2 regions of the Glycomyces rhizosphaerae genome follow, and region 2 is predicted to be linked to the other one. Evidence: riboswitches for the same ligand, from Rfam matches in the RefSeq annotation. Region 2 holds a riboswitch; the other holds the start of a gene.
What was found. A riboswitch is a leader RNA that binds a small molecule or an ion and turns the genes downstream of it on or off. The one in region 2 is predicted to bind thiamine pyrophosphate.
Positions count from the first base shown of each region.

Region 1: linked by a shared signal. The riboswitch ahead of thiE (thiamine phosphate synthase) and the one ahead of ACFO8M_RS23955 (ECF transporter S component) in region 2 are both predicted to bind thiamine pyrophosphate.

Region 1 is NZ_JBHRWO010000004.1:217,069-227,286, reverse strand. Features, by position in the region: gene ACFO8M_RS01860 (thiazole synthase) at 1-158, opposite strand, end outside; gene thiS (sulfur carrier protein ThiS) at 161-352, opposite strand; gene thiO (glycine oxidase ThiO) at 349-1,647, opposite strand; partial or broken gene thiE (thiamine phosphate synthase) at 1,890-2,459, opposite strand; TPP riboswitch at 2,614-2,720, opposite strand; gene ACFO8M_RS01840 (DnaJ C-terminal domain-containing protein) at 2,805-3,689, opposite strand; gene ACFO8M_RS01835 (class I SAM-dependent methyltransferase) at 3,750-4,364, opposite strand; gene ACFO8M_RS01830 (hypothetical protein) at 4,587-5,582, shown strand; gene ACFO8M_RS01825 (proprotein convertase P-domain-containing protein) at 5,879-6,907, shown strand; gene ACFO8M_RS01820 (cytochrome d ubiquinol oxidase subunit II) at 6,999-8,081, opposite strand; gene ACFO8M_RS01815 (cytochrome ubiquinol oxidase subunit I) at 8,078-9,562, opposite strand; gene ACFO8M_RS01810 (hypothetical protein) at 9,878-10,218, shown strand, end outside.
Region 2 is NZ_JBHRWO010000021.1:772,816-783,033, forward strand. Features, by position in the region: gene ACFO8M_RS23920 (DMT family transporter) at 1-181, shown strand, start outside; gene ACFO8M_RS23925 (SGNH/GDSL hydrolase family protein) at 973-1,803, shown strand; gene ACFO8M_RS23930 (SGNH/GDSL hydrolase family protein) at 1,989-2,771, shown strand; gene ACFO8M_RS23935 (hypothetical protein) at 2,831-3,430, opposite strand; gene ACFO8M_RS23940 (RecQ family ATP-dependent DNA helicase) at 3,477-5,591, opposite strand; gene ACFO8M_RS23945 (DUF1349 domain-containing protein) at 5,647-6,240, shown strand; gene ACFO8M_RS23950 (MGMT family protein) at 6,351-6,731, opposite strand; TPP riboswitch at 6,821-6,923, shown strand; gene ACFO8M_RS23955 (ECF transporter S component) at 6,962-7,564, shown strand; gene ACFO8M_RS23960 (ABC transporter ATP-binding protein) at 7,572-9,011, shown strand; gene ACFO8M_RS23965 (energy-coupling factor transporter transmembrane component T family protein) at 9,008-9,808, shown strand; gene ACFO8M_RS23970 (MBL fold metallo-hydrolase) at 9,837-10,218, opposite strand, start outside.

The DNA of each region.
Region 1 (10,218 bases), on a different contig from region 2:
ACGAGCTCGGTGCCGGAGGCGGTGATGGCCTCGGCGAGCTGGGCGTGGTTGGCGGCGCCGCCGGTGCCGAGGATGAGGCGTGAGGTGAAGGTCTTGTCGGCGATCTTGAGTTCGGCGTCGCGGTTGGCGCCGGTCCGGCCGGTGGTGCGCTGGTTCATGGCTAGCCTCCCTGGGTCGCGGTGAGCACTTCGACGGCGTCGCCGTCGGCGAGCGGACGGTCCCATTCGGACCGGGGAACGACCTCGCCGTTGAGGGCGACGGCGATCCCTCGCGGTGCGGACGTCACGGCCGCGACGGCGTCGGTGACGGTGGCGATGCCTTCGCGCGCTTCGCCATTGAGCTCGATCTTCATGAGTCGCCCTCCTCAGGGTTGCCGTTCGGTCGCTTGTCGCCCGGATCACTCGGGCCGCTCACACTGCGCGGGTCCGGACTGTCGGACCCGGCGGGCACTATCGATTCGGGGGCGCCTGCGAACGGCGTCCCAGGTCGCTGTGCCATGCCCTCGATCCGCCCGACCGATCGATCGCCGTTTTCGCTGAACCGCAGCGGGTCGAACGCCTTCGGCGGTCCGGCCCCCTCGCCGGCGAGGAGTGCCGCCACTGATCTCGCCGTGGCCGGGATGAGTGCGATGCCGTTGCGGTAGTGGCCGGTAGCGGCGACTGTCCGCTCGTCGAGGCGGCCGATGAGCGGCAGGTTGTCCGGAGTTCCGGGCCGGAAGCCGACGCTCACCTCTTCCAGGTGGTACTCGACGATCTCCGGGACTAGCTCGATCGACCAGCGCAGCAGGTCGTGCACCGCCCCGGCGGTTCCGGTCAGCCGATCGAAACCCCGCTCGTCGCTCGTCGCTCCCACCACGACCTCACCGCTCTGGCGGGTCACGATGTAGACCGAGTGACCTTTCACGTACCCGCGCACCGTGGTCCGGGGGGTCGGCTGGTCGCCCACCGCTCGTAGTCGCAGCACCGCACCGCGGACGGGGCGGACCGGAAGCGTCCACCGAGCACTGCCGGCGAGGGCGTCTTCGTCGCACGTTCCAGTGCGGCTGCCGGCGGCACCCGCGAATCGCGCCGATCCGCAGCCTGCCGCGATGACCACTTGGTCGGCGTCGAGGGTCGCGAGGTCCTCGACCCGTTCCGCCACTGTCGCGACACCGGCCCGTTCCGCCGCCACCAGCAGCGCGGCATGAACGGCGCGCGGGTCGACCGCGCGGTCCTCCGGCGCGAGCACGCCGCCGCGCACGCGGTGGCTCAGCAGCGGCTCGACCTTCCGGGCGGCGCGCGCAGTGAGCGCTTCGACATTCCTTGCGCTGTATCGATAGAGCTCAAGTTGACGGTCGATCTCGGCCCGGTCGCCGTCCTCGACGCCGACGAGCAGCGTGGGCAGGTCGCGGAACCCGATCTCCAGGTCGGAGGCGGCTTCGAGCTCGCGGGCGAAGTCGGGCCAGGCGTCGGCCGACTCGGCCATGAAGGGGCCCAGGGCTTCCTCGCCGTAGTGGGCTTCGGTGACGGGGGCGATCATGCCGGCGGCCACGCGCGAAGCGCCCGAGCCGGGTTCGGGGTCGTGGACGACGACCTCGGCGCCGGCCTGGGCGGCCCGCCACGCGACGGCGAGCCCGATGGAACCGGCGCCGACGATGGCGATGCGCATCAGGCTTCGCCCACCCCTCGCAGGGGGCCGGTATCGGGCGAGGCGCTGAGGACGCTCACCTGATCTTCCTGTCGGACATCGTGTTCCGAGGCGTTTCGGCGGTCGGCGATGTCATCGGTGCGGCCGACTGCGGACTGCTCGCCCACGGCGGGCCTACCGCTGTCGCCCCGCCCACCGAGGTCCCCGCCGCGCACGGGCGTTCCCGCCCGATTCGGCCGTCGCGTCGTCGCCGGGCTTTCGCCCACGGCCGCAAGGAGTTCTACCGTGGCCTGTCCCGGGTCGCCGGCGGAGGCGATCGCGCCGACGACCGCGACCCCGTGGGCTCCCGCTTCGCGGCACTGCGCCGCCCGTTCGGCGGTGATGCCGCCGATGGCGATCACCGGGAGGTCGACCGCCTCGCATACGGCGGCCAGACCGTCGAGTCCGATCGGTTGCGGGAGACCGGTCTTCGTGGTGGTGCCCCAGACGGGGCCGACCCCGAGATAGGTGGCCCCGGCGCGGCGGGCGGCTCGCGCCGATTCCGGGTCGCGGCTGGTGCCGCCGATGATCGAGGCTGCGGGGAGGATGCGCCGGGCGGCGTCGAGCGGGAGGTCTTCGGCGCCGAGGTGCACGCCGTCGGCGCCGACCGCCTGCGCGATGTGGACGCGGTCGTTCACCAGGCACAACGCGCCGTACTCGTCGCACAGCGCGGCGATCGCGGTGGCGAGGTCGAAGGCCGCGCGGTCGTTGTAGTGGTCTTCGGGTCGGACCTGGATGAGCCGCGCTCCGGCCGCCAGCGCAGTTGCGACTACGGCGAGCGGGTCGCGAAGCGGCGCAGCGGAAGCGACTGCAGCGGCGTTCTGGGTGCGGGCCGACCCGGCGAAGCCGTTGACGCGCGCGGCCGGGTTCCCGGGCGGGGCCTGAGGGTTCGGCGCGAACGGGCCGCGGGTGTCGGTGATGACGTGGAGTCGAGGTAGACGAGTAGCGCGCACAGCAGCTCCTTCTCCCTGCGCCAGCATGACCTGGATCAGGTTCGACGGTCGGGACTACCAAGTCCCCTCTCAGCCCGATGCACCGGACTCCCGTGGGTTTTATTCGTTTACGGGCGCCACGCTACGCCATCGCGAGCGCGGCTCGCAAGTCTCGTGTCACCAATTGGACACGAGCCGGACACCGTGTCAGCCCGCACGCACCTGCCCCGGTTCGGCGCGATGCTCGCCCATTTGGCGGAAGCCCTTGGCCGCCAACCAGAAGCCGAGGACGAGGAGCACGATCCCGGGGACGAGGTCGCGCACCATCTCGTCGGTCGCCCAGTCCAGCTGCTGTTCGGGGGTCAGATCTATCCCGTCCTGGACCGCTCCGTCGACTGCGATCGCGCAGATGGTGGTCCCGCTGGATTCGCAGACGTCGAAGGTCATCCGTTCGACCAGCGCGGTCACGGTGACCAGCAGGCCGACCAGCATCGCGATCGCGCCGGCGACGACCAGCCCTGTGCCGCGGCTTCTGGCTGCGCGGATCTCTTCCGGCGCAGCGGGTTCGAGCGCGTGCAGCTCCACGATGAGGTCGCCGCGACGTTCGGCGTCGCCGGGCACAGGCATGCCCTTGCCGCGGATGAGGATCAGGGCGCCGTCGTCGGTGCCGGCCACGACCTGGAGTTCGATGTCGCCGTCGAGCGTCTCGACGTCGACGATGTCGCCTTCTTCGAGGACCTCCGGCTCGACCTCGACCACGGTCCGGAGGTCGACGCCCTCGCGGGTGAGGGCCTGGTGCTCGCGCTCGCGGACCACGGCGGTGACGCCGCCGTCGATGCCTTCGCAGTCCAAGGTCACGGTCTCGCCGTCGGCAAGGCCCGCAGGGAGTGTCACGGTCACATCGCGGTCGAGCATCATCGTCCCGGCGCCGCGGCAGTAGGCGCAGACGTCGCCTTCGTCGCGGCCGGAGCCCTCACAGTTGACGCAGGGACCGAGGGAGGGAACCGTGATGGTCAGCTCGCCCCCGAAGGCCAGCTCCGCCAAGGTCAGCTGCAGGTCGATCGGGCCGTCAGAGTGGGGTTCGCCGGGCATGAGGGGGTCCTCCGTGGTGGCATGCGTCACCGATGTCGGTTTGCCCCATGGTAAGCGCCGCTACTGCGGGCGGTCGACCCGCAGGACCCGGTAGCCGTTGGCGCTCGCGTGCTTGTCGACGGCCCAGCCCTGCTCGGCGAGCCAGCGCGCGAGCGAGTCGGCGCCGAGGTGCTTCGAGACGACGAGCCATGCGACGCCGCCGTCCTTCAGGCGCGGCAGCCAGGTCTCGAGCAGTTCGTGAAGGGCTTCCTTGCCGACCTTGATGGGCGGGTTCGACCAGATCTCGTCGAATCGCACGTCGGCGGGGACCTCCTCGGGTGCGGCGGTGTGCACCGTGCCGGGGGTCTTCTCGGTGTTGCGCCGGGTCAGGTCGAGCGCCCGGCGGTTGACGTCGACGGCCCAGACCTCGGCGTCGTCGCGCTGGGCGAGCACCGCGCTGATCGGCCCGTACCCGCAGCCCAGGTCGAGGAAGGTCCCGGCGGTCTCGGGCGGGACGACCTTGTTCAGGAGCACGCTGGTGCCGGGGTCGAGGCGGCCGCCGGAGAAGACCCCGGTGGAGGTGGTCAGCTCGTAGGAGACGCCGTCGAGTTCGAACTCGATGGTGCGCTCGCGGTCGTCGACGGCGGGCTGCTCGCTGAAGTAGTGCTCTGGCTGCTCGGCTGGGCCTTTGGACATGTCGACCATTGTCGCGCGCCGGGCCCGCGCGGCTCGGCCGGATCGGCCGGGAAGAGACCTGCGCGTCGGCAGGCGGCCGGTGAGGCGCCCGGGTCGCTGTGTGACATGTGATATGTCACGTGTCATGCCTTGTCACCCGATGAGGCGAACGCCGTTCAACGGCGTCCATCTCCCGAGGGAACGTTTCCCGGTTTCGGCGGTTTCCGGGTCTAAGCTGCCTCCATGGCACATGGCCCGTCACCGTTCGGTGTTCCCCAGGAGACGCAGGCGCACCGTTCTCAGGACAATCCGGGATACGACTGGGCTGAGAACGACGAGCGCTCGCCGCAGCGTGAGCCCACCGTGCGGCTCAGCCCGGAAGACCGCACGACAGTGCGGATCAGCTCGAAGGACCGCGCGCTGTCTCCTCCTGCGCAGCGTTCTCCCGAAGAGGAGATGGAGGCGCACCTCGATCAGATCCACGCCTCGCGGCCGCTGCGCCGCGCCGCGCAGCGCGCCCGGAGCCGCACGCGGTGGTGGCTCATCGCGCTCGCGATCGTCAGCGCGGTCGCGGTCGCCGCGGCCTGCACGGCGGGAGCGTTCATCGTCCTGCGCGAGGGCGAGCCGGAGCCGTCGGCGCCGAGCGCGGCACCCGAGTCCGGCCAGCCGTCCGCAGCGGACGCATCGGCCGCGCCCGAGGTGGTCGACCCGATCGCCAGTCGCGCCACCGACACCGCGCCGATCTCGATTGAGGAGCTGTTCGGGGCGGACACGATCAGCCCTGCTGGCGGCACGGGGGCGTACAAGGTCCTTGAGACCGAAGAGCTCTCGAAGTGCGCCGACGCCGGCCTGGACGAACTCGCCGAGCTGCTGGCGGACGCCGACTGCACCCAGACCGTGCGCGCGACCGTGATCAACCCGGACGGCGAGTACGCGGCCACCGCGGGCGTCCTCAACCTCGCCGACACCGCCGAGGCGGACGCGATGCGCGCTGCGATCGAAGCGGGCCTCGACGGCGGCTTCGCCGCCCTCCGGACCGACGGCGAGGCCGAGGAGCTCGGCCGCGCCGCGACGATGGTCGGCTACAACACGTACGGCCATTACCTGATGTACGTGGTCATCGGCCGCACCGACGGAGAACCCATCGAGGAGGCGTCGGATCCGGTGCGCGCCATCGTGAGCGACCTGGTCGACGTGTGGTTCATCGACCAGCTCAACCCGCGGCGCGACGTGCAGTGAGGATCGCCGGCCCCCGAACGTGAACGGAGGGTCCCGGTAGATCGGACACTGCGCCAATACCGCCCGCGCCTCAAGGTGCGGGCGGTTCTCGTTGTGCGACTGCGCCCCTCGGCGAACTTCCGCCCCTCGGTCACCGACCGGATCATGTCGCATATGTGAACAATCGACTGTGGCCCTTGCCATAGCCGATGATCCCATGTTTTGATCAATCAAGGCCGTCGTCCCATCCCCGGACGGCCCACTCCCCCACGACCGGCTGCGCCGGTCGCCCCAACTGCATCACGCAGGAGCCGAACATGTCTTCCTGGACCCTCCCCATCCGCCGCGCCCTGGCCGCGCTCGCCGCGACAGCGCTGGCCGTCCTCTCGGTCGTCATCCTCGATGCCGCACCCGCCCAAGCCGTCCGGCCTCCGGGCATCCCCTCGACCGCGACCGCGCAGTCCGAACTCAACGCGCTCACCGTGGCCGCCGAGTCCCACGGCTCGACCTACGACCGCGACCTCTTCCCCCACTGGCGGTCCGTGACCGGCTCCGGCGGCTGCACCGCCCGCCAGTACGTCCTCAAGCGCGACGGCCAGAACGTCGTCACCAGCGACGGCTGCCAGCCCACCTCCGGCAACTGGCAGTCCGACTTCGACAACACTTGGACGACAACGGTCTCCAACGCCACGATCGACCACGTCGTCGCCCTCTCCGAGGCCTGGGCCTCCGGCGCCTGGAACTGGACCACCGCCCAGCGCCAGGCCTTCGCGAACGACATCAACTCGCCCCAGCTCTGGATCGCCACCACCTCGGCGAACTCCTCCAAGAGCGACTACGACCCGGCCGAGTGGATGCCCGTCAACACCACCGGTCTGCGGTGCGACTACGTCAAGGCCTGGACGCACGTCAAGTACCTGTACAAGCTCTCGGTCGACTCGGCTGAGAAGTCCGCGATCCAGTCGCACCTGACGAACTACTGCGGTTCCTCGGGCGGCACGCCGACCAACTGCAACGGTTCGAAGACGACCGCGGCCGCCATTCCCGAAGGCTCGCCGCTGAACTCGACGATCGCGCTGTCCTGCACCGGCACCGCCTCCTCCACGAGCTCGGTGACGGTCAACATCACCCACCCGTACAGCGGTGACATCACCATCGCGCTCATCGCCCCCGACGGCACGAGCCGAACGCTCAAGGCCGCCGGCGGCTCCGGCGCGAACATCGCCGCGACCTACAGCGTCAACCTGTCCACCGAAGCCCGTTCGGGCACTTGGACGCTGCGGGTGACCGACACCTACTCGGGCGGATCCAGCGGCACGCTCAACAGCTGGTCCCTGAGCATCTAGTCCCCCGATGACCGCGCGATGAGAGGGCCGGGCGCCGTGGCGCCCGGCCCTCCTCCCATCCACCGCAGGTTGAAAGCTTTATCCGAAGTGGTCAGTCGCTGACCTGGCCGCTCCAGTGCGAGACCCTGCGGCGGATCGAACCACCCTCGCCTGCTTCGACGCCACCGCGCGCTTCCCGGTTCCATTCGGGCGACTGCGTCAAATAGAACAGGTACGCGAGCGCCGGTCCGACGATCACCGCCGCGATCCCCACGGCCACGAGCAGCCCCTGCAGGGTCGCCCGAGCGCCCGCGCCGTCGGCGATGGTCACCTGGTCGACCAGGACCCACGGGTACTGGCCGATCCCCCAGCCGGCCATCACCGTCGCCACCGCGACCACAGCGGCCAACCGGGCCGGGCTGTAGTGCCTGCGCCACAACAGGACCAGCGTCACGATCCCGCCGACCGCGGACAACGCCATGACCGGCGCGGCGCGGCTGGTCAGGCCGTCCCAGAACGTCGGCGCGTCGCGCTCGATCGGAATGAGCCCGGCGAAGACGACGACCCCGGTCGCCGCACCGACCACAAGGGACCGAATGCGGAGCTTCGCCGCCAGCGCCGCCTCGCCGCGGCGGGCCGCGTCGGCGGTCAGGAACGTCGCGGCCAGGAACGCGCAGGTCCCCACCGAGATCAACCCGGTGAACAGCGCTGTCGCATTTGTCCACGACGACCACGGGTCGCCGTTCCCGCCCGCGGGGACCCGGCCCGAGGCCAGCGCCCCGACGATCGTGCCGAGGAAGAACGGGGCGAGCACCGAGGACGTCGCGAAGACGACGCCGAACAGCTTCGCCTGCCACAGGGTCTCGCTCTGCTTGCGGAACGCGAAGCTCGCGCCGCGCAGGACGATGCCGACGAGGGCGAGCACCAACGGCACGTACAGCGTGGTCATGGTGGCGGCGTAGGACTCGGGGAAGCCGGTCCACCACATGACCAGCACGTAGATGAGCCAGACGTGGTTGGCCTCCCAGACCGGGCCGATGCTGTGGTCGATGAGCGTCCGCAATGGAGCTCCGCGGCGGGCGCCGCCCGCGGTGAGGTCGTGGAAGCCGGAGCCGAAGTCCGCGCCGCCGAGGACGGCGTAGCAGACGACCCCGGCGAACAGCGCTGCGGCGACGGCGAATTCGAGCGACATCATTTCGCGGTCTCCTTCGCGATCGCGGCGGCCGAGCCGTCGGTGCCGTCCTTTTCATCGGGGCACTCGCGGACCTCGGCAGGTCCGTCGGCCGCCAGGAGCTTCGGCCCGTAGGGGCTGGGCAGGTCGGCGGCGCCTTCGCGCCAGCGCCGGGCCATCGAGCGCAGGATCGCGATCGCGGCGATCGTCATGCCGCCGTAAAGGACCACCGATCCCAGGTACATCCACCACAGGCCGCCCGAGTGATCGGCGGCGGCCTCGGTCGTGCGCATGACGCCGTAGACGATCCACGGCTGGCGGCCGACCTCGGTGGCGATCCAGCCCGCCTCCATCGCGGTCATGGCGAGCAGCCCGCTGACCGCCATGAACCGCAGGAACCAGCGGTTCTCGAGCAGGTCCCGTTTGCGCCAGCGCAGGAACCAGAACAGCGCCACGGTCGCCAGGAGCAGCAGGCCGATGCCGATCATGGCCTGGAACGAGTAATGGGTGAAGTTCACCGGCGGCTCGTCCTCCTCCGCGAACTGGTCGAGCCCGGGCACCGGTTCGGTGAACGAGTTCAGGGACGCGATCGAGCTGAGGTACGGGATCTCGATGGCCCACTTGACTTCGCCGTCGATGTAGAAGCCGCCGATCGTCAGCGGCGTCGCGCCGTCGGCGGTCTCGTCGGCGTATTCGAACGCGGCGAGCTTCGCGGGTTGGCGCTCGGCCAGGTCGTGGCCGAGGAAGTGGCCCGCGAGCGGCTGCGCGAGGGCCGCGATCGTCGCGAACGCGAACGGCACCATGAACCCGAGGCGGTGGTGCCGGTCGCGGCGGCCTTTGAGCATCCCGACCGCGTAGACGGCGGCGATCGAGAAGCCCGCGACCATGTAGGCGGCGAGCCACATGTGCGCGAACGCCAGGAACGCGTGCTGGTTGAACAGCACGGCCCAGGGTTCGATGTTCGTGACTTCGCCGTTCACGATGTCGAAGCCGACCGGGGCGTTCATCCAGGCGTTCACCGCGAGGACGCAGTACGTGCCGACCACGCCGGTGATCGCCATGGGCAGCACCATGAGCAGGTGGAGTTTCGGGGGCATCTTGCCCCAGCCGTAGAGGTAGATGCCGAGGAAGATCGCCTCGAGGAAGAAGGCGAGGCCTTCGAAGGCGAAGGGGAGTCCGAGCACGTCGCCGAAGTTGCCCATGAGGCCGGGCCACAGGAGGCCCATCTCGAAGCTGAGGACGGTGCCGGAGACCGCGCCGATCGCGAAGAGCACGGCGGAGGCCTTGCCCCAGCGCTTGGCGAGGTTGAGCGCGACGGGGTCGTTCTTCCTGATGCCGCGCAAGTGCATCACGAAGATGATGGCGGGGAACGCGACCCCGAAGCAGGCCAGGATGATGTGCCATCCGAGGGACAGCGCCATCTGCTGGCGGGCGGGCATGAGCCCCGCGGGGTCGGCGGCGGCGACTACATCGGACGCCTGGGCGAGGAGCTGGGTTGCATCCATGCCTTGAAGCTACGGTGCCGTCCGCCCGAATCCACGCTCTTGTGAATGCTTTCACAAGAGCGCGAAACGTGAGATCGAACGTGTTCAAAAACGTTATCACCAGGGGAAAGGCCCCGGAACCTGCGACTACGCCCGAAGCGCTCGCTGCCGCGCCGGGCCGCGCTCAAATTCGCGATTCTTCCTGAAGCCGGTCGCCGCACCCGGATCCGGGTCCCCCCAGGCGGCCGGTGCCGCCGCTCGGCGTTGACAAGCATCTTCGACTTGATGTACAGTATTTTGTACATCAAGTCCAATCCAATCGACCTGGGAGGCGTGATGTCCTACAAGAGCCGGCGGACGCTCGTGAGCATGATCGCGGGCACCGCACTCCTGGCCGCCTACGCGGCGTATGCGATCGACCGAGCACGAGCGGGAACCGAAAGCCTCGGCACCTGGGCGCTCACCATCCTCGTCTTCCTCGGGATCAGCATCGCCGCGCTCATCATCGTGCAGATCCTCTTCCACATCGCGATGGCCGCGACCCTCGCCGTCAAAGACCAGGGTAGGAACCCCGGCCAACCCGAACGCGACCTCGACGCCGCCATGGTCGAAGACGAGATGGACCGCCTCATCGCCCTCCGATCCACCCGGATCAACTACGCCTGCGTCAGCATCGG
Region 2 (10,218 bases):
CATGTCCTGGCTGCTCCTCGACGAGATCCCGACCTGGCTGACCCTCGCGGGCGGCGCGCTGGCGCTGGTCGGCGTGGCGATCTCGCGCTCGCGCGGCCGCAAGAATACGGACGCGACCTCGAAGCCGCCGCTCGAGCCCGCCGCTGCGGACGGTGCCGACGTTCCGGTCGCGAAACCCTAAGCGCGCCAAGCGTTCCGCGAGCTCCTCGAGGCGGGTCCTCCACGCGGCCTTCGCCGCACTGACCTCCTCCGCCGAGCCGAGCCTGGCGATCTCGACCTGCACCGCGGTCTTGGCCTCGCCCTTGGCGGTGAGGTTCGCGAGCACGCGTGTGCCGTCGGAGGCGTCGAACCGCACCGATTTCGGCGGGGACGCGCTGCGCTGGGTCAGTTCGAGGTCGCCGAGCCATCCGGCCTGCGCCTCGGGGTCGGCGAGCTGCTCGAAGGCGTCGCCGATGGAGGCGGACACGGTCTTGGAGGCGTTGGCGCTGAACGTGCCGTCGGGCCGCTGACCGGGTTCCCGCATGCCCCGCTCCTGCTCGTAGCCGACGGTGATGGACTGCGCCCACCAGCCGTCGATCTCGAACTCCTGCACCAGCATCCGCGCGATGGCGGTGTGGTCGAGCTTCGCCGCGCCGCGCTCGTCGAGGAGCGCCAGCCAGGTCTTCCAGTCCGCGCCGGTGCCCTCGATCAGGGCCTGGTCGGACATGGTCTGGCGACGCGGTGCGGTCGATTCACCCATGTCTCCAGCCTAGGGGAGGAGTGTGACGCCGGCGCCACGTCTTGCAGAAGGCCCGGTGGCCAATCTGCGTCATCGGCGTCCGCATCGGGGGCAACGGTGCGGCGTCCGCTGGGTCGCAACGGCCTGAACGTCGCCTTCTCGACAGTTTTCGCCATTTGTGGATGTTTCCCCCATGATCGGCACTGATCGGGCATTAACGTACCTGCACGAACCCGATTCGGAACGGAGCCCGCATGATCCCTGCGCGCCTCGCGGCCGCGGCCCTGGCCGCCACCGCTGCATTCGCCCTCCTGCCGGCCGCCGCGGCCCAGGCCGCTCTCCACGACACCGGGCTCCATGACCCTGCTTTCCACGGGACCGCGCCCCTTGACTACGTGGCCCTCGGGGACTCGTACTCCTCCGGCACCGGCACCCGCGACTACTTCGACGAGGAGTGCCGGCGTTCGGCAAAGGCCTACCCGCAGCTCCTCGCCGACGGGCTGGGCGCCGAGCTCGACTTCGCGGCCTGCTCGGGGGCGTCGACCGCCGACCTCCTGGCCACCCAACTCGGGTCGCTCGACACCGAGACCGATCTGGTCACGGTCACGATCGGCGGCAACGACATCGAGTGGGCGAGGGCCATCAAAGCCTGTATCACGCCCCTGTTGAACTGCATCGACGACATCGAGGCCTCCGAGGTCCTCGTCCAGACCGAGTTGCCCGGCCTGCTCGACGGCGCCTACGGGGCGATCGCGGACCGCGCCCCGAACGCCGACGTCTACGTGCTCGGCTACCCGCACCTGTTCAACGGCGAGCGCGCCTGCGGCGCACTCAGACAGCCGAACGTCGAAGAGCAGCTGCGCATGAACGAGGCCGCAGACCGGCTCGCCGAGGTCCTCCAGAACAAGGCCGAAGAGCACGATTTCACCTATGTGGATGTGCGCGAATCCTTTGCCGGTCATGCGATCTGCGACGACGTCGCCTACCTCAACGGTCTGACCTACCCGACCGGCGAGTCCTACCACCCGAACGTCCTGGGCCATCTCGACGGCTACTACCCGGCGGTCGCCCGGGCGCTCGCATAGTGCGGTCCTCGACGGGGCGTCCCGTACGTCCCGTCGAATCGCCTGCGGCGCAATGCGTCCAAAGCCACTTATAGAATGAGATATGTAAAGTTCCCGATTTGTTACGGTGCAGTACTTCCCAGTAAGTTACCGGCGGGTTCACAATATGGGGCAAGTCATCGCCGACTCGCAAAGGAACTTCCCCCATGCATCGACTCCTCAGAACGGCCGCCGTAGCCACCGCCGCCCTCGCCCTCATCGCCGTTCCCGCTGCGGCCCAAGCCCAAGCCCCCGAACTCGACTACGTCGCCCTCGGCGACTCCTACTCCTCGGGCTCGGGCGCCGGTCCCTACACCGACGCGATCTGCCAGCGCTCCGTCAAAGCCCACCCGTCGCTCCTCGCCGAGGAGCTGGGCGCCGAGTTCACCTTCGTCGCCTGTGGCGGCGCGACCACCGACGACGTGCTCGCCGGGCAGGTCCAATCCCTCGACGCCGAGACCGACCTGGTGACGATCGGCATCGGCGGCAACGACATCGGGTGGACCAGCGCGATCACCGCGTGCATCACCCCGTTCCAGGACTGCACCCCGGCGATCGAGGAGGCCGAGCGCAAGGCCACCGAGGAACTGCCCGCGAAGCTCGACGCGGTCTACACCGAGATCGAGACGCGGTCCCCTGACGCGGAGGTCTTGGTGACCGGCTACCCGCGCCTGTTCGCCGCCGTGAACACCTGCGACGCATTCGGATCGATCAGCATCGCCGAGCAGAAGCGCATGAACACCGGTGCGGACGTGCTGTCCGCGGTCATCCAGGCGGCCTCGGAGGACCACGGGTTCACCTATGTGGACGTGCGCGACGAGTTCACCGGCCACGAGGTCTGCTCGAGGCAGCCGTGGCTGCACGGCCTCACCCTCACCGACATCCCCTACCACCCGAAGGCCTCAGGCCACAGCAGCGGCTACTTCCCGGCCCTGCTCGGCGCCCTTTAGGACACCGATACGACGACGGGCCCGGCAGCACCCCGGCCGGGTCCGTTCTGCTTGTGATCTCAGACGTTCCAGTTGTCCGGCAGCGCCGCGAACGCCGGGTCCACGGTCGCGTACCGGCCCACGTTCCACGTCCACGCCCGGGCCCGCGACAGCGGGTGGTCGGGGAACCGGGCGTCGAAGGCCGGGTCGTCGCCGCGGTGGAACGGCAGGCCCGTCTGGAGCTGAGGATCGAACGGGTGGGGCATGAAGAAGCCCTCATGACCCAGCTCCGACATGAGCATCGATTCGCGGATCCCGGTGATCCCGTGCTCGGTGGCCGTGTACATCAACTGCGCGTAGACGGGTGCCTTGGCCAGGGTGAAGACGGAAAGGAACCGCAGACCGCTCGGGCGGTCCTTGAGGGGGACCTTGACGAGCTGGCGCACGGCGGTCACCCCGCCGAGGCTCACCAGCTCGACCTCGATGAGGCACGCGTCCTTGGACCAGAAACCCGCGAAGCCGCGCCGCAGTGCGTACGGGTCGTGAAGCCATTCCCCCGGGAACGGGATCCCTTCGGTGACCGTCACGGCGATCCTGTCGCCCGTGTTCGGATCCTGCCAGCCGTCGATGCCGCCGACGCTGATCGGCTCGAAACCATTGGTGTTGAAGGCGATGACCATCCGGTGACCTTAGCCCGCCCCGTCTACCGGGGCGGGCTCGCGGCGCTCAGGCCTGGAGTGCGAGCGCCAGCGGGTAGACCGCCGCGGCCCCGGCCTCGCGCAACCGCATGGCGGCCAAGGTCATCGACCATCCGCTGTCGCGCACGTCGTCCACCAGGAGCACGGAAGAGGCCGGCACCGGGAAGTCCACAGTGAACGCATGAAGCACCTGCTGGAGGCGCTGGGCGCTGTTGGCCCGGTGCGCGCCCGAGCCCGTATCGGTTGCGCGGCCGAGGGAACCGAGGTACTCCATGCGGCCCAGCTGCGCGATGCGCTCGGCCAACCCGTTGACCAGCTTTGGGCGCGAGAGCGACCCTAGCGAGACGACCGCCGTGGGCCGCTCGGCCCAGTCCCAGGACGCCAGCACCTGCACCACGGCTTTGAAGACGTCGTCGGGGACCTCGCGGTCCGCGCCGTCCGACAGCAGCGCGCGCAGCGGCCCGCCCCAGCCGATGTCCGACAGCCGCGCCAGCGCCCGGCCCGACTCCGCGCTCGACCCGGCCGGGATCTTCCCCTTCAGGTCGATCCCGATGGCCTGCAGACCGGTGGGCCACATGCGCTTCGGGTCGAACGGCACGCCCGGCTTCGACAGGGCCGCCGCCGCGCCCTCGGCCGCCTCCGCCGAGACGCCCGCCTCGGTGCGGGTGCCGGTGCAGTTGTCGCACCGCCCGCACGGCGCCGCCCCGGCATCGTCCAATTCGGAGCGGAGGAATTCGAGCCGGCACTGGGTCGTCGCCTCGTAGGCGAGCATCCGCCGCTGCTCGTGCTTCCTCGCCGCGGCGACCTTCGCGTACCGGTCGGCGTCGTAGGCCCACGGCTCGCCGGTGGCCTCCCAGCCGCCCTTGACGCGCCGCACCGCGCCGTCCACGTCGAGGACCTTGAGCATCATCTCGAGCCTGGTGCGCCGCAAGTCGACTCGCGTCTCGAGCGCCGCGGTCGACAGGGCCCGTCCTTCGGCGGCGAGCACGTCGAGCGTGCGGCGCACCGCCTCCTCGGCGGGGAAGGAGAGGGACCCGAAGTAGTCCCAGATCGCGCGGTCCTCGCTGCCGGGCAGCAGCACCACCTCGGCGCGGTCGCGGGCGCGGCCCGCGCGGCCGATCTGCTGGTAGTACGCCACCGGCGAGGACGGCGCTCCCAGGTGGACGACGAATCCGAGGTCGGGCTTGTCGAAGCCCATGCCGAGCGCGCTGGTGGCCACGAGCGCCTTGATGCGGTTGCCCAGCAGCTCCTCCTCGCGTTCGAGGCGTTCGGCGTTGTCGGTGCGGCCGGTGTAGGAGGCGACGGAATGGCCTCGGCTCGCGAGGTAGTCGCTGACCTCCTCGGCGGCGGCGACGGTGAGCGTGTAGACGATCCCCGAGCCGTCCATGCGGGGGAGCTGCTCGTCGAGCCAGGCGAGGCGGTGGGCGTTGTCGGGCATGTCCACTACGGACAGGCGCAGGGATTCGCGGTCGAGGCTGCCGCGGAGGACGAGCGTCGCGGCGTCCTTCTTGTCGAGCTGCTCGGCGATGTCGTCGGAGACGCGGGCGTTCGCGGTGGCGGTGGTCGCCAGGACCGGGACGCTGTCGGGGAGGTCGTCGATGAAGGTGGCGATGCGCCGGTAGTCGGGCCGGAAGTCGTGGCCCCAGTCGGAGATGCAGTGGGCCTCGTCGACGACGAGCATGCCGCACCCGGCGGCGAGCTTCGGCAGCTGGTAGTCGCGGAAGGCCGGGTTGTTGAGGCGCTCGGGGCTGATGAGCAGCACGTCGACGGCGTCCTCGGCGATGGCCTCGGCGATCGCGTCCCAATCTTCGGGGTTGGCCGAGTTGATGGTGCGGGCGCGCACGCCGGCGCGCTGGGCGGCCTCGATCTGGTTGCGCATGAGCGCGAGCAGCGGGGAGACGATCACGGTCGGGCCCGCGCCGCGGCGGCGCAGGAGCGAGGTGGCCGTGAAGTAGACGGCGGACTTCCCGAACCCGGTGCGCTGCACCAGGAGCACGCGGCGGCCGCTCTCGCCCGCCCCCTTGTCGCAGAGCGCCTCGATGGCCCGCCACTGGTCCTCGCGCAGCCGCGCGTGCTCGCCCGCGAGGGCGCGCAGCAGCGCTTCGGCTTCGTCTCTGAGCGTTTCTGTCGTGCTTCCTGCCATGTGACCGTTGTACCGCACTGGTGTGACGGCCCGTGACGACACTAGGCTCGGGGCGATGCACATCGAAGCACCGATCGACATTCCCTGGAAGTCTGGCGCCTGGACGGCGCTGCCGGTCGCGGCGGAGGAATCGGCGGGGCGACTGCTGGTCACCGCGGCCGAGGGCAGCGACGCGTGGCGGCACACCGGTTACGGTTTCGTCCACGAGGACGAGCACGCGCTCTTGGAGGACTGGGATCGCGGCCAGGCGGTCGAGGTGAGCTTCATCGCCTCGTTCGAGGCGCAGTTCGACCAGGCGGGCCTGATGATCCGCGTCGACGCGGAGCGCTGGATCAAGGCCGGGGTCGAGTTCGCCGACGGCGCGCCGCAAGTGGGCGCCGTGGTCACCGCCGGGAAGTCCGACTGGTCGGTCGCGCCCGTGCCGGAGTGGGCCGGCCGCGAGGTCACCGTCCGGGCCAGCCGCTTCGACGACGCGATCATCGTCCGTGCTCGCGTTGAAGAGGAACCGTGGCGGCTCGTGCGCCTCACTCCGCTTGATCCCGATGCTGTGGTTCAGGCCGGGCCTTACTGCTGCGCGCCTTCGCGGGCGGGCCTGACGGTCGCCTTCACCGCTTGGCGGCTGACCGAGCCTGACGCGGCGCTGCATTGAGCGCCGCTCGCGTCCTGTTACCGCGGGTACTTTTGCGCTCTGCCGGTTTACGGCTCGCAAGCGTCGCCGAGACCGGATCCCTGAGACTGGGAATAGCTTGACTTAGCGGGTTATTTCCAGTCTTCCTCATCGTCTGGTGCCGCTTCGTCCTCGTCGAGCTCGCCCGCGAGGAGCTTGAGGTCGTAGACCGACATGCGCTGGGACCGGTCGGCGCGGCCGTTCGCGCTCACCGTGACGCCGTCCTCGCGCAGCAGCTCCGGCACGTCCGTGCCGCTGCTCCCGTCGGACCAGCGGAACCCGTCCGAGACCGTGCCGCCCGCCGTGAGCACCCGGTAGGCCTTCGGGACGTTGCCGTCGTCGCGCATGAAAGCCCCCACCTGCCGCGGCCCCGTCCCGATCAGCTCCGCGAGGTCCCCGTACGAGGTCCAGGTGCCCTCGGGGAGTGCGTCGACGACCCGGCGGACCAGCTCCCAGTCCTCTTCAGTGGTCATGTCCGCGAGCCTAACGGCCCCGCCCCGCAGCGTCGGCCGCCACCTGCCGGGATCGGCCCTCCTACCGAGGCGCCACCTGGTGTTAACGTCGGAGGAGACAGGGGAGCCGATTGGCTGAGAGTGCGGAACCGACCGCAGACCCTCAAACCTGATCCGGGTAATACCGGCGTAGGAAGTCGTTCGTCGACCGCTGTCGCGCCGTGTCCATGATTCTCGTGAAAGGCATGCCCATGCCCGACAGCACCGCCCTTGCAGCCTCCGCCCGCTGGCGCACCGTCGACATCCTCACCTGCGCCGTCATCGCCGTCGCCTTCGGCGTCGTCTTCTGGGCCTGGAACTTCGTCTGGGCCGGCCTCGAGCCGACCCTCGCGTTCCTGCCCCCGCTCAAAGGCATCCTCTACGGCGTCTGGCTGATCCCCGCCGTCCTCGCCCCGCTCATCGTCCGCCGCGCCGGCGCCGGCCTGCTCACCGAGGCCCTCGCCGCCACCGTCTCCGCCCTCCTCGGCTCCATCTGGGGCCTCTTCGTCGTCTACCAGGGCCTCGTCCAAGGCCTCGGCGGCGAACTCGCGTTCGCAGCCGGGCGGTACCGCCGCTACGGCACCCTGACGGCCGTCGCCTCCGGCGCGCTCGCCTGCTTCGCCGCCACGCTCTTCGACGTCATCGCCTACTACCCGACCTACGACCTCTGGGCGTACAAGGTCCCCTACATCGCCTTCGCGATGCTCTCCGGTGCCATCGTCGCCGGTCTCGGCTCCAAGGCCCTCGTCAAGGCCATGCTCCCCACCGGCGTCCTCGACCGGTTCCCCGCCGGCCGCGAACGGGCCCGGATCTGACGCAGCCATGATCCCGGTCGAGTTCCGCGGCTTCGCCTGGCGCCACGCCGGACGCCGCGCCCAGGCGGTCACGGGCGTCGACCTGCGCATCGAGCCCGGCGAGCGGGTGCTCCTGCTCGGCCCCTCCGGGTCGGGCAAGTCCACCCTGCTCGCCGCGCTCGCCGGTCTCCTCACCGAGGATTCCGGCGAGCAGGACGGCGAAGTCCTCATCGACGGCAAGCCCGCCGCCGACCAGCGCGACCGCGTCGGCATCCTCTTCCAGGACCCCGAGACGCAGCTCGTCATGGCCCGCAGCGGCGACGACGTCGCCTTCGGCCTCGAGAACCAGGCCGTGCCGCCCAGTCGCATCTGGCCGCTGGTCCACGAGGCCCTCGAAGCGGTCGGCTTCCCCTACGGCGTCGACCGCTCCACGCACGCCCTCTCCGGGGGCGAGCAGCAGCGCCTCGCGTTCGCCGGCGTCCTGGCCCGCCGCCCCGACCTGATCCTCCTCGACGAGCCCACGGCGAACCTCGACCCCGAAGGCGCCCAAGACGTCCGCGAGGCCCTGCGGGCCGCGCTGGCCGAGACCGAGGCGACGCTGATCGTCGTCGAGCACCGTGTCGCCGAGATCCTCGACCTGGTGGACCGCGTCATCGCCCTCGGCCCCGGCGGCAGCCTCCTCGCCGACGGTCCCGCTGAAGCGGTCCTCGCCGAACACGGCGAGCACCTTGCCGCCCAAGGCGTCTGGGTCCCCGGAGTGCCGCTCCCGACGCACCCGTCCCGGGACGCGGGGGAGGTGGCGCTGCGCGGCGAAGCGCTCGCCCTCACCCACCCCGGGACCGGCCGGCCCGCCCTCGACGGCGTCTCCTTCGAACTGCGTCAAGGCGAACTGCTCGCCGTCACCGGACCCAACGGCTCCGGCAAATCCACATTGGCGCTCCTGGCCGGCGGGCTCGTGCGGCCCACCGGCGGCCGCTCCACGGTCCCCGGCGAGCCGCGGCCGCTCCACCGGCTCCCCGCACGGCGCCTGGCAACGCGCGTCGGCTCGGTCTTCCAAGACCCCGAGCACCAGTTCGTCACGCCCACAGTGCATGACGAACTCGCCTTCGGGCCGCGCCAGGCAGGCTGGCCGAAGGCCCGGATCGAAGCCCGCGTCGCCGAACTGCTCGAGCGGCTCCGTCTGGCGCCCTTGGCCAACGCGAACCCCCACACGCTCTCGGGCGGCGAGGCCCGCCGCCTCTCGGTCGCCGGGGCACTCGCGGCAGCGCCCCAAGTGCTCCTGCTCGACGAGCCCACCTTCGGCCAGGACCGCCGGACCTGGGGCGAACTGGTCGACCTCACCGCCGACATCCGCGACGAGGGCACCGCGCTCCTCGCCGTCACCCACGACCGCGACTTCGCCGCGGCCCTCGCCGACCGCGAACTCGTCCTGGGTGCCGGCCGCATCGTCGAGGAGCGCCGCCGATGACCATGGCCCTCGCGTCCGTCTGCGACGCCCGAGCACCCATCGCCCGTGCCAACCCGGTGGCGAAGCTCGCCGCGGTCGCCGCCGTCTCGACCACCGCGCTCGTCGCCGCCGACTGGCTCACCCCGCTGCTCCTGCTCGCCGCACTCCTCGCGGTCCTCCCGTTCACCGGCATCCGCCTGGGCGCGTTGGCCATCCGGCTCCGCTGGCTGTGGCTCGCCGCTTCGACCGTGGTGGCCGTCAACGCGATCTTCGCCGCCGAGCAGACCGGCCGCCTCCTCATCGACCTCGGCCCCCTGGAGATCAGCACCGGCGCGCTGATCGACGGCACGGCGATCGGCCTGCGCGTCTGCGTGGCCGCCACCGCGGGGGTCCTGGGATTCGCGACCACCGACCCGACCGACCTGGCCGACGCGTTGACGCAGCAGTTGCACGCCCCCGCCCGGTTCACCATCGGAGCGCTGGCCGCCCTGCGGCTGCTGCCGCTGCTCGGCGCCGAATGGCGGCAGATCACCAGCGCCCGCCGCGCGAGGGGCCTGGAAGGCGGATGGAACCCGCTGCGGCGCGTGCGCCTGTTCGCCTCGACCATGTTCGCCCTGCTCGTCGGCGCCATCCGCCGCGCCGGGCGGCTGGCGGCGGCGATGGACGCGCGCGGATTCGATTCGGAGATCCCGAGAACCCATGCGAGAGAGCAGCGGATGCACGCGGCGGACTGGGTCCTGATCGCGGCGGCACTGGTGGTGTGCGCGACCGCGGTCGCGGTCAGCGTCGCTTATGGCCTCTTCACGGTCTTCGCCTGAGCGGCGGTCGCTTCGGGCCCTTGCGGTCTCAGATGGTGACGGTGTCGCCGTCCGCGATGCGCTGGAACCGGGCGCCGATGAGGTTGACGAGGTTGCGGTCGACGATGGTGATGCCGTCCTTGCTCAGGATGGCGTCGTGGATCGGGTGCACGACCGGCGCGTCGACCGCGCGGATGAAGTCGACGCACTCCGAAAGCTTCAGCCAAGGTGCTGACACCGGCGCGAACAGGACCCGCACCGGCTCGTCGGGGACCGTGAACGCGTCGCCGGGGTGGAAGACGCCGTCGACCAGGTAGCCGACGTTCGGGACCACCGGGATGTCCGGGTGGATGACGGCGTGCCGCTTGCCGACGACCTTGACTTCGGTTCCCGCCACGGGGATCGCATCGCCCGCGCTCACCGTCGTGAAC